Regions from separate parts of the Flammeovirga sp. AWQ4_249 genome, predicted to be linked through region 3. Evidence: riboswitches for the same ligand, from Rfam matches in the RefSeq annotation. Region 3 holds a riboswitch; each other region holds the start of a gene.
The links. Region 3 has a riboswitch for S-adenosylmethionine ahead of ACXAHM_RS03880 (homoserine O-acetyltransferase family protein). Riboswitches for the same ligand answer to the same signal wherever they lie in the genome.
Positions count from the first base shown of each region.

Region 1: linked by a shared signal. The riboswitch ahead of metH (methionine synthase) and the one ahead of ACXAHM_RS03880 (homoserine O-acetyltransferase family protein) in region 3 are both predicted to bind S-adenosylmethionine.
Region 2: linked by a shared signal. The riboswitch ahead of ACXAHM_RS18600 (hypothetical protein) and the one ahead of ACXAHM_RS03880 (homoserine O-acetyltransferase family protein) in region 3 are both predicted to bind S-adenosylmethionine.
Region 4: linked by a shared signal. The riboswitch ahead of ACXAHM_RS01570 (hypothetical protein) and the one ahead of ACXAHM_RS03880 (homoserine O-acetyltransferase family protein) in region 3 are both predicted to bind S-adenosylmethionine.

Region 1 is NZ_JBSWYJ010000004.1:43,898-47,114, reverse strand. Features, by position in the region: gene ACXAHM_RS05115 (SusC/RagA family TonB-linked outer membrane protein) at 1-717, opposite strand, end outside; SAM riboswitch class I at 1,246-1,353, shown strand; gene metH (methionine synthase) at 1,454-3,217, shown strand, end outside.
Region 2 is NZ_JBSWYJ010000029.1:40,817-44,033, forward strand. Features, by position in the region: gene ACXAHM_RS18590 (cation:dicarboxylate symporter family transporter) at 1-766, shown strand, start outside; gene ACXAHM_RS18595 (hypothetical protein) at 829-993, opposite strand; gene ACXAHM_RS18600 (hypothetical protein) at 1,006-1,257, opposite strand; SAM-I-IV-variant riboswitch at 1,317-1,411, opposite strand; gene ACXAHM_RS18605 (hypothetical protein) at 1,630-3,217, shown strand, end outside.
Region 3 is NZ_JBSWYJ010000003.1:64,687-67,903, reverse strand. Features, by position in the region: gene ACXAHM_RS03890 (CheR family methyltransferase) at 1-95, opposite strand, end outside; gene ACXAHM_RS03885 (hypothetical protein) at 239-418, opposite strand; gene ACXAHM_RS03880 (homoserine O-acetyltransferase family protein) at 504-1,541, opposite strand; SAM riboswitch class I at 1,667-1,768, opposite strand; gene ACXAHM_RS03875 (TonB-dependent receptor) at 1,891-3,217, opposite strand, start outside.
Region 4 is NZ_JBSWYJ010000001.1:395,907-399,123, forward strand. Features, by position in the region: gene metK (methionine adenosyltransferase) at 46-1,329, opposite strand; gene ACXAHM_RS01570 (hypothetical protein) at 1,345-2,001, opposite strand; SAM riboswitch class I at 2,096-2,205, opposite strand; gene ACXAHM_RS01575 (TonB-dependent receptor) at 2,380-3,217, shown strand, end outside.

The DNA.
Region 1 (3,217 bases), on a different contig from region 3:
GGCGCCTCTAGCACCATAAATAGCGGTTGCTGAAGCATCTTTTAAAACATCAAAAGACGCAATGTCATTAGGGTTGATACTTGCTAAAGGGTTTTTGGCAGCTGAAGCTGAATAGACACCTGCTGTACCTGGATCAGATGCAGTATTGTCAATAGGGAAACCATCAATTACATAAAGCGGTTCGTTTGATGCAGTTAGAGAAGTACCACCACGAACTCTAATGTTCACACCAGCACCTGGTTCACCTGATGAAGGAGTCATCTGAACACCTGCAATTTTACCTTGAATTAATTGGTCAGGAGAGGCCATCACTCCTTGGTTGAAATCATCAGCTTTGATTGAGGCCATTGCACCAGTGACATCTTTCTTTTCCATTTGACCATAACCAACAACCACAACCTCTTCAAGTTGTTCGGCATCCACTTTTAGTTGAATAGTGAAGTTGGATTGATTGCCAATGGTAACTTCTTGGTCAAAATAACCAATGTAAGTGATAGAAAGAGTGTTTGCATTTTCCGGAACATCCAACTTGAATTGTCCTTCAAAATTTGTTGTTGTCCCTAAAGTTGTTCCTTTTACGATTACGTTGACACCTGGAAGAGGTACATTGTTTTCGTCATTAATAATACCTGAGATAGTTCTATTTTGTGCAAATGCACTAAAATTTAGAAATAGAAGTACAGATACAAAACTGAATAGTTGTAATCTTTTTTTCATTTGTTAAAAGCGGTTTTTTACAGGCAATGAAGAGAGTGTAAGTAACATAATTGTTCCCTACGATTTTTTCATTTTCATTTCATTGCTTTCATTCCAAAGTAATAGATACAGTAAGCTGCTTTAGTAATTTAAATTAGTGTAGATCTCGAGATTTGAGCTATTGTTCTTCTACAATACTCGGAGTAAATCTTTGCTTTTGCAAATGTTAGATGATCATCAAATTAGCCTTTTTGATGCCTTAAATTGAAATATTTTAAGTGATAAATGAAAGTGAATTTATTTTTAACAAACTCTTCTTTTCAACCGGTTGCTATATGTTCATAACGAATTAAAATACACGATAGAAACCTGTTGCGCAATCTGTTTCGGTAATATTGTAAATTGTCTAAAATACGCTTTAAAAGTTGTACATTTCCTGTGTAGGTAAAATTTTAAAAAAAGTAAAAAAAGTCATGTTTTTTTATTGATAACCCTTATTTTATGTCATTTTCCTATTCAAATTTCTAAAAAACTGACTATCTTGCGGCGTGCTTATCAAGAATGACAGAGAGAACGGGCTCGTAGATGTCATGGCAACCGTTGTTCCCAGCGAAAGGTGCCAATTCCCGCTTCGGAGGTGTCCGAGAAAGATGAGCTAAATGCATTTGATCCAAATGCTTATCTCTAAAAATTTATTAAGCACGTTTTAGTCTTATCAATGGATGAGACATGTGAAACGTAACTTTCGAAAATACTTATGTCAAAAAAGCTCAACGAGTTAGCCAAAGAGCGTGTGTTGATTTTAGATGGTGCTATGGGTACCATGATTCAAAGACACAAATTAGGAGAAGAGGATTATAGAGGAGATCGATATAAAAACCACCCGTGTGATGTAAAAGGAAATAATGATATGTTGTCGATAACTCAGCCACATATTATTAGAGATATCCATAAACAATATTTCGAGGCAGGGTCAGATATCGTAGAAACAAACACTTTCAGTGGAACTACGATTGCCATGGCGGATTATCAAATGGAAGCTGATGTTTATGAATTGAACTATGCTTCTGCGAAATTAGCTAAAGAAGCTGCAGATGAATTTACCGCAAAAGAACCTCATAAACCACGTTTTGTTGCAGGTGCTGTTGGACCAACGAACCGTACGGCTTCTATCTCTCCAGATGTAAATGATCCAGGTTATAGAGCAGTAACTTTTGATGACTTAGTAGAAGCTTATTATTTACAAGTTCAAGGTTTAGCTGAAGGTGGGGCAGATACCATTTTAATTGAAACAGTTTTTGATACCTTAAACTGTAAAGCGGCTCTATTTGCTGCTGATAAGTATTTCACAGATGTTGAAGAAGGAAATGTAACTTCTGCAGTTCCTGCGGGAAGAGAGGATGAATTTCCTAATTTATATAAAGGAGAACGTTTACCATTGATGGTATCAGGTACAATTACCGATGCATCAGGTAGAACACTTTCAGGACAAGTAGTAGAAGCATTCTGGAACTCAATCCGTCATGCTGATTTGTTCAGTGTTGGTTTGAACTGTGCTTTAGGTGCCGATTTACTTCGTCCTTATATTCAAGAATTATCTCGTGTAGCAGACGTAAACGTTTCTGCTTATCCAAATGCGGGTCTACCAAACGAATTTGGTGAGTACGACCAAACATCAGAAGAGATGAGTAAAATCTTGGAATCTTTTGATGGATTAGTGAATATCATTGGTGGATGTTGTGGTACCACACCTGATCATATTTCAGGAATTGCCAAAACATTTAGCGAAGCAAAAGTTAGAGAAATTCCTACTCAAGAGCCTTTCCAAAGGTTAAGTGGATTGGAACCTGTAACTATTAAGCCTGATAGCATTTTTGTCAACGTTGGTGAAAGAGCTAACGTAACGGGTTCAGCTAAATTCCGTCGTTTAATTGAGAACGGAGAATTTGAAGAAGCTATTGAAGTGGTAAGACATCAGGTAGAAGGTGGAGCACAAGTGATTGACGTCAACATGGACGAAGGAATGTTAGACTCTAAAGAGTGCATGACACGTTTCTTGAACCTAATTGCTTCTGAGCCTGATATCGCTAAGCTTCCAATCATGGTCGATTCTTCGAAATGGGAAATCATTGAAGCTGGCTTAAAAACATTACAAGGTAAAGGTATTGTGAACTCTATTTCTTTAAAAGAGGGAGAGGAAGACTTTATCAAAAAAGCGACATTAATTAAAAAATATGGTGCTGCAACTGTTGTAATGGCATTTGATGAGGAAGGACAAGCTGATAACTTCGAGAGAAGAAAAGAAATCTGTGCTCGTTCATATGATATCTTGGTAAATAAAGTAGGTTTCCCTCCACAAGACATCATCTTTGACCCGAATATCTTGGCGGTTGCTACAGGTATCGAAGAGCACAACAATTATGCTGTTGATTTCTTCAAGGGTACAAAGTGGATCAAAGATAACCTTCCTCATGCTTTAGTAAGTGGAGGTGTATCTAATATCTCCTTCTCTTTCAGAGGT
Region 2 (3,217 bases), on a different contig from region 3:
GGGGCGAATCATTAGTTTATTAGATAGTACTAAGATTATTATCAATAGCATAACAATGACAATCATTAAGTTGACACCTTATGGCGTATTTTCTTTAATGACAATTGCCGTTGCTAAAAATGGACCTACATTATTTGGAGATTTAGCTATCTTCATTGGTGTATCTTATTTAACTATGGCCTTAATTTTTGGTATGCATATGTTAGTTCAGTTATCAGTAGGCAATAATCCGATTAAGCATTTCCAAAATTTATTACCAGCAATAATCACAGGTTTTTCTACTCAATCTTCAGGTGCTTCTTTGCCTGTTACGATCAACTCATTAGTTGAAAGAAATGGAGTAGATTCTGAAACTGCAAATATTGGAGCTTCATTAGGAACTACAATGGGCATGAATGCATGTGGTGCAATGTGGCCTGTATTTATGATCGTTTTGTCTGTAGGAGTTACTAATGCAATGGGAATTCAACCTTTAGAAATTACATCCCCAAGTGTAATTCTTACCATGTTTATTTCAGTGATTATTTCCTCTTTTGGTATTGCAGGCCTTCCAGGTACGGCTTCATTTGCAGCAATTACAGCGATGACAATTATGGGTATCACTCCCGAGGTTATGGGTATAGTTTTGACATTTGTATTATCTGTTGATTCATTAATTGATATGGGAAGAACAGCTACAAATATTTTTGGTGTTTCATCTGCTGCGACCTTTATTTCCAAGAAAGAAGGTTTAATGGATATGGAAGTTTTTGACAAAGCATCATAAAAAGAATATACAAAATGAATTTACCCCTTGATGAACTGATAAAATCATCAAGGGGTATTTTTTTATAAACCTCTAGCATCAATTACATCTTGTAAAGCCGTTAGTAAACTTTGATTATGATGTGAGATTAATGTCTTCGAATCTCTTACTATTTTTAATAATTCTTGATCATTTAATGTAGAGAAATGATCTAAGAATTGAATATATATTTCTTGTGCTAAACTCATGTCTTTGGGATTTTAAAGTGATACAATTTTATCTTCAATTAGCTTTACTTTCCTTTTTATAGAAAGTCTTCCATTTTTTATAATTAAACGATCTTCTTTAAATTTCCGCTTTCGAATTTCTTCATTTAAAGCACTTAAATACAATCCTCTAGGATTACTCCAAAAGGTATTGCCGACTTCTTCGTTGAATGCAGCGATTAGCTCTTCATTCTGTAAATGAGATAGTTGTGTTACTTTCTCTTCGTAATTTTTTGTCAATGTCATTCTGTAAAAGATTATAAAGTGAATAATCAATTAAGGACATCAAGAAAAATGGGGAATTCAGTGGGGTAGGTTTTTGTCTTCCTAAGACCACATCTTTTTCACCACCGTGGATTTAACTCGGTTGGTATCCATTCAAGGATTCTTGATGATACTACAAAGTTAGCTTAATTCTTTAATAAAAAGCAAAATTACATTGATAAAATTAATTATTTAATTCAATTTTTATTGCTTTTAAAAAAATATTACAATTTAAAATACACGGTTATAAATTCATAAAAATAAACATTCTACATACATTGATAACCGTTTTTTGATAGACTTTTGCTCAGGAATACCGTTTTATCTTTTGAACCTAATTCACATCAATTTTTTATGAACAATTTATTTTACAAAATAACATTAGGAATATTTAGCTTATTCTTAATAACTTCTTTTGCAACCACAGACACAGAAGAAGGAATTAATAAAAAGAAGAAATATTCTCAGCCAACACATAATCCATGGTTATCAGCAGATAAAATGGCCACAACACATTTTGATATGGGGCAAACGGATAATTTTGAAGCACCAATTATTGGAGGTGAATTCAATATTGATCCTTTAGACAGTACTCATGTACAAAGAGTAACTGCAGGTCCTGTAAACATTATTACTCTAAAATCAACAAGCAAAGACTTTTGGTGGGCATTATCTACTGATAAAATCTCTTACATAGATGGTAGAAATGGCCAATGGCTAAAAATAGCTGAATATCAATTGCCTAAAGTTGCACCTATTTCAAATGAAAATTTAGATGCTTTATTAAGTAAAAAATATAGTTCTTCAGAAGCTTTAGCAAAAGATTATGATCAACTATGGGCTCCTTCAAAAGAATTAAACCCTACAGTTCGTATGTTGACTGGAAATAGTATTTATGCTTTTGTTGACAAAGATGGTTATTTGTATTTAACAGCCTCAGGATATATTTATAAATTAGCTTTTGATAAAGATAAAGTAACATTGGTAAATAAAATCAATGTAAAAGAAAGAATGGCAGTTCCAGAAGAAATGAAGAAGTTTATAGACTTGAATCAAATTCCTGGAGGTATAACTGGTGCTCAAATTTCTTATGATGGAACTATTATCGTGGGTACCATCTTTGGTTTGATGGCAATTGATAGAGATCTTAAAGAAATAAAAGATAATCTAGCTTTACCAATTGAATCTTTTTATACTTCATATCCTCCTGATAGAAGAGAAACTCCAGAATTTATTTCGAATTCATTTGCCATAGATGAAAATAATGCTGTTTACGTTGCAAGTGGTACAACGATGAACAAAATCGTTTGGAATGGAAAACTATTCTCGATGGAGGCAAAAGATGGTGCATGGTCAGAAAAATACCAAACAGGAGATTTATCTCCAACAATTAAATATGGTACGGGTACGGGGTCAACACCAACATTGATGGGTTTTGGAAAAGATGAAGATAAATTAGTTGTGATCACGGATGGAGAAAATAGAATGCATTTAACAGCATTTTGGAGAGATCGTCAAGATAATGAACAACAATTAGCTGATAAAATTGAAGTGAATTGTGGTTATGGTGATACACCTCCAGCTTTTATTCAATCTGAACAATCTGTTGCTACTTTAGGTTATGGTGCATTTGTTGTGAATAATATTGCTCCGCAGAAAGAAGGTTTAAGAGATTTTGATCCCACTCATAAAGTAAATGATCTAATCTTCAATGTTTTGGCTGTAGGTCCTGTAGTACAAGCAGGAAAAGGTATTGAGCGTTTTGAATGGAACACAAAGACGAACAAATGGAAAAGGGTATGGGCCAATTCTGATATTGCATCGACTAGCATGGTTCCAGCAGTAAGCTCTACTTCAAATGTCGTTTGTATTAATACTTATGACGATGAAAAAGGCTGGCAAGTACTTGGTCTAGATTGGACAACAGGTGAACCTGTTCAAA
Region 3 (3,217 bases):
GAAGACATAGCGTAATTTTTGAAATCATAGTCAAAATTATCGTCAATAAATTGGGTTAATCTTCTTAGTTCGGCTATTTCAAGATCTCTTTGCATACTTAGCTAAAAAAAATAATAAGAATATGGTTTTTCTAAATTAAAAAAATATCTGTTAAAGACAGGAGAAATAGATATGAAAAAATCCTTTCCTCAAACATTAATGTAAAGAGAAAAGGATTCTATTCATTGAAAGAATGAAATTATTTTCTAGTGTTTACAAGTTGAGGACACTCAGAGTGTTGATCCATAATTTCATACTTTTTTCTTTCTTTTTTGAAGTAGCTCGCACTTGCACTACCTTGAGGGGCACAAGAAAATACTAATGCACCTAAAGTGAATAGGGCAATTGATGATAGAATTCTTTTATTAATATTTTTCATTGTAGCTTAAGCCTAATGTTGATACTCGTTTGAAGTCATTAATGACCATTTGCAAAGACAAGTTACAAAATGTATGCCTAATTTCTTAAACAATTTTCTTTTTCTTTTTTTGTTTGAAAAATGAACGTATTGCTCCAGCAATTTTATTCGTTTCTACAAGAAAACCATCGTGTCCATATAATGAGGTTATCTCTTCGTATGTTACGTTAGGGATGTGTTGTGTAATAAAGCGTTGTTCGGAAACTGGAAAAAGAACATCAGATGTAATCCCAATCACTTGAGTGTATGCTTTTATACTAGATAGTGCCTTTTCAATTGATTCTCTATTTCTTCCAAGATTATGAGAATCCATTGTTTTTGATAAAGTCCAATAGGAGTAAGCATTAAACCTTTTTAATAACTTTTCTCCTTGATATTTTTGATACGAAGAAGCTTTAAAATCAGTGGTTTCTGTACTGCTTGATTCACTTTGAGTTTTCTCGTATGTACTATAATTTCGATAAGAAAGCATAGCAATTGAACGTGCAGCAATAAGGCCTCTGCTTCCTGCATTGACATCTTTTTCTCCCCAAGTTGGATCAGCTTGTATTGCTAATCTTTGTGACTCATTAAATGCAATGCCCCAAGGTGAGTGCTTTGCATTTGTTGCACAAATAATAAGATTTTCCATTAAGTCTGGCTGAGATACAGCCCATTCTAGAGCTTGTTGACCTCCTAATGAACCGCCAATTAGAGTATTAATCTTATTTATTTTTAAATGTTTCCTTAACAAGTCAAGAGATGCAACAATATCTCTTATTGTGACCTGTGGAAATGAGTCGAAATAAGGTTCATTAGTTGTAGGATTGATGGATAATGGACCTGTTGAACCATAGCAAGAACCAATAACATTTACACAAATAATAAAATGTTCTTCAGCGTTAAAAATTGCTTCATGGCCAAATAAGCCACTCCACCAATCTGAGACTTCAGCATTTCCAGTTAATGCATGACAAACCCATATGATATTGGATTTATCTTCATTAATTTTTCCTAACGTTTGATACGAAAGGTCTAATTTGTTCAATGTTCCTCCAAGTTCTAAATTGAAGGTATTATTATATGTATATAAATGCTCTTGCATTACCTATTTCTTTACTTTTTAAATAAATAAGAATGTACAGAGTACGCTAGACCTTTTTGTTAGCTTAACTTTTAGGATATTATTGACCAGAATGTAATGATATGACTTTCAGACGTCCAATACTTGGTTTATATGCCCTAATAATTAGGCTAGGATGTAGCACCTTTTCTCGTAGATGGTTGCTAGAGGGTCTTTGAGCCTAGTCTCTTACCTCTTCTTTATAAACACTTACGTCTTACTAGATGTAAATGGTATGTGATTTCAAAGTAACTCTAGAATTTACAAAAAAACAAACCCTCATGTCATTAATTATAAGAAATGAGGATTTTTGATGTTTATTTTGAAAATTTTATAATTCTACAATAATTCCAATAGATGGTTGAACTATACCATTGGAAGTTGCGATGTACTTTGGAACATACTTAGATGGGTCATTTGGATCAACCATTGGAGTTCCATCAGGATTTAATTCTGTAGTAAGAATTGGTTGACCTTCTACTGAATATCCATATAAATTTTGAATATCGAAATAGAAATTAATACTCCATTTGTCGAAGTAGTAGTATTTATCAACTCTTAAATCTAGTTGATGTGATGGTCCAAGACGTTCAGTGTTTACTTGAGAGTAATCTTTTATACCTCTTCTTTCTGCATCCCAAACCTCTCTGTCCATAGAAGCATCAACATCATAAGGAGTGTAAGGAGTTCCGCCAGCATAAAGCCATCTTGCTCCAATTTCCCAATTCTTACCAAGCTTCTTTCCACCAGTTAAACTAATGATATTTCTACTGTCCCAAGAAGATGGCGCATATTCATCAGGGTTAGCATTTGTAAATTCAGAATTTACATAGGTATACGAGAATATTCCATAAAAACCATTATAGAATTTTTGTTGCGCCATAAATTCAATACCTCTTGATCTACCCTTAGACGTACTTGTTACTTCTTCACTACCAATTACACCAAAATCGGCACCTAGGTTAGCTAAAGAAATTTGGTTGTTTACTGAGTATGGGTACTGATCGTAAACTTTCTCGAAACCTTCTAAAGTGAATTTTAGGTTTTTCTCTGGAATTTTATATTCAAAACCACCAACCAATTGTTTATTACGAATGTAGGTTAAGTCATTTTCTTTGTTGACAAAATCTTCACCTTCCTTATAACCTAAAGTAGTGTAAGCTGGTAATTGATAATATATACCTGTATTAAAGTTTATGCTCCAACGTGGTGTGAATTGATAAGATGCAGAGAATCTTGGAGAAAATTGATCTGCTAAGTTTTTCATGCTTTCTGAATAATCATTTGCATCAACTCTTGCTCCTAAAGAAAGTGTCAATTTATCTTGAATTAACTTTTTACTTACTGTAGCGAAACCTCCCCACTTATTTAAATTTAAATCCGATCTAAAATTAATAGTCTCTAATTGTCCGGTTGAGTAATCATACAATGTTTGGTCTGTTCTATTATTATACATTGCATATTCATAGTTTACTCCATAACTAAATGTCCATCCTGCATTTGTAAATGTAACGCCTTCTAATCTAAGCTTGTTTTCAGCTTCTTGTGATGTATAATCATATGTTTTTGGTTGAGAAGGATCGTTGTTAGGATATTTATATTGAGCATTATTCAACATGTTTCTAGAAGCTACAAATGTAAATGTTGAATTGTCTCTG
Region 4 (3,217 bases), on a different contig from region 3:
TCTACCAACAAGGACTCAGAAAAAATAATTTTTCCTATAAAAAGATTACAGATTAAATGCAGATTTGATTTTTTCTACATAATCAAGTTTTTCCCAAGTGAAGAACTCAACATCTTTTTGTTCTGTAATTACTGTAGTAACTTTTTTACCATCTTGCTCTACTACTTCAGTTCTGTTGATTTCGACTGGAGCTGTGTAAGGAGCTTGTCCCATATGACCATAAGCTGCAGTAGGAAGGAAGATAGGATTTGTCAGCCCTAAACGCTCAACAATAGCACTTGGACGCATATCAAAAATACCTTCAACTACTTTCGAGATCTCTGCATCTGTCTTGTCAACATTGGCAGTACCATAAGTTGTTACATTTAATGAAACTGGAGTGGAAACACCAATTGCGTAAGCAACTTGAACTAATACTTCATCTGCAACACCAGCAGCTACTAAGTTTTTAGCAATATGTCTAGAAGCATAAGCCGCAGATCTATCTACTTTAGAAGGATCTTTACCTGAGAAAGCACCACCACCGTGAGCGCCTTTTCCACCGTAAGTATCTACGATAATTTTACGACCAGTAAGACCAGCATCACCATGAGGACCACCAATTACAAATTTACCAGTTGGATTGATGTGGAAGATTGTATCAGCATCGATTAATTCAGCTGGAATAACAGCACTGATTACGTGCTCTTTTACATCTCTAGCAATTTGAGCTAAAGCCTCATCATCTGATAAACCTGGGAATTCGTCATGTTGTGTTGAAACTACGATAGTATGTACTCTTTTTGGAGTATTGTCTTCGTCGTATTCAATTGTAACTTGAGCTTTAGCATCTGGACGTAAGTAACCAATTAAATCATTGTGATTCTTACGGATGTCAGCTAATTTTTTTACAAGTGCATGAGAAAAAGCTAAAGCCATTGGCATGAACTCTTCTGTCTCTTTTGTCGCGTAACCAAACATCATACCTTGGTCACCTGCACCTTGTTCTTTATCTACACCTTCGCCAATGTTTACACCTTGAGCAATATCAGGAGATTGGCTGTGAAGTGCCACCTGAACACCACATGAGTGAGCAGCAAATGAATAATCTTCTTTATCATAACCGATTTTCTCAATCGTATCTCTTACGATATCTGGAATCTCAACATATGCTTTTGTTGTTACCTCACCAGCGATAACAGCTAAACCAGTAGTTACCATTGTCTCACAAGCAACGCGAGATTTAGGATCTTGTTTTAGCATAGCATCAAGTATAGAATCAGAAATTTGATCTGCTATTTTATCAGGATGTCCCTCTGAAACGGACTCGGATGTAAATAAATATGTCATTATCTTTAATTTATTCTATTTTTTAAATTTAATATTCCATTGCGTGATATATTCATAATCATCGCCTTTAGGAATAGTACCTTCATAAGATACTTGTGATGAGCCAATTTGCTCTATATCAAAAGACTTTATCGTCTTGATTTCTCTATTCAATTGCCAATCAAAATAGTATTTAGCAGAATCTATTGAAAGTGAAAAAGCATCTTTTGCTTCTTCAGATAGTGGAATATTAGCATTAAGAATGGATAACCAATTAATATTTTGTGTCCATTCAGCTTTCTTTCGTTTCATTTTTAAATATTGCACTTCTTCATTGCCGTCAATTTTATTTAAAGCAGAGTTTAATGCGTTTACATCAACGAAAGCGAATTTCATCCCTAATTTCCAATTAAGGGTATCCACAATCTCTTTACAATCATATACTCCAGGTATACCATTGAGATCATTACTAATTAACGATAAAGGTTCTTTGAATTTACTCGCTTGAAAAATTGCAGCTCCCTCTGTAGTGCGGTATGCAGTAATAATCTCCATCATAGCTTTACTTTCAGAAAAATCAAAAGTAAAGGAATAATCTCCTTTTCCATCTGCCATAACTTGCAAGGTCTCCTGCAGTTCAAAACAACTGGTAAAGAAAAATGAAGAGATAAAGATTAGTATTCTGATTTTCAAGTTAAATTATAAATACAGTTATCATTAATTTAGTTTAACTCATCAGAAAAATCAGCCGTGAAGCTATTGCCAGTATGTCTATTTTTAGGAGATAAACTCATCTATTCCCGAACACCTTCGAGCTGGGAGTTAGCACCTTGCTTTGTGGAGCGCAGGTTGCTAAGACATCATAGGGCCCAGTCCCTCTATCTTTCTTGATAAGTAATTGGATGCAAATATAGGAATTTGAGAATAAAGACAACATATTATTACCATTCTTTTTCAAATCTTTATTGTTGTAACAACTATTTTCCACTTTTTTTAGAAAAATCAGATTTCTACAGATTTTAAACAGAATTGAAAGATATGTTTGCAATGAACTTAAAATTCTTTCCATTCATGTTTAAGAAAACCTATACTTTAATCACGCTTCTATCGTTTTTCTGTATCAGCTCACTTTTTGCAAACGACCCTCTTAAGCCAGGTGTAATTTCAGGAAAAGTTACTGACGGAGAATCTAATGTTGCTGTAGAATATGCTACAGTTTCAATCTTTGAGCAAGCTACCCATTCATTAATTGGCGGTACTGTTACTTCAACAGATGGTATTTTTACTGTGAAAAATATCGAAGAAGGAACATATACTGTCGAAGTTACTTTCATCGGCTTTCAAAAGACGATCATTGATAACATTACATTAGCAAAACCCAATATGAAAAAAAATCTTGGGGTTATTAAATTAAGTACTGACGCTGAAGTTCTTGATGCCGTAGAGGTAGTAGGAACGCAAAATAGTGTTACCTACGATATTGATAAAAAAGTAGTTAATGTAGGAACTCAATTTGCTGCTATGTCTGGTACAGCAGTAGATATTCTTGAAAATATTCCTTCTATCACTGTAGATGGAGACGGAAATGTAAGTTTAAGAGGTAGTTCTGGATTTACAGTACTAATTGATGGTAGACCATCAGTATTGGATGCCTCAGAAGCATTACAACAAATACCCGCATCAACTATCGAAAATATTGAATTAATTACCAACCCGTCGGCAAAATATGACCCTGACGGAACTGCCGGCATTATCAACATTATCACCAAGAAAAATAAATTAGAAGGCGTAAGTGGTGTTTTCAATGCCAACGCTGGTATGTATGGTAGACTTGGTGGCGATTTCCTGTTAAACTTCAAACGTAAAAAACTTAATTTCTTTGTGGGGGCCAATTACAACAAACGTCCAG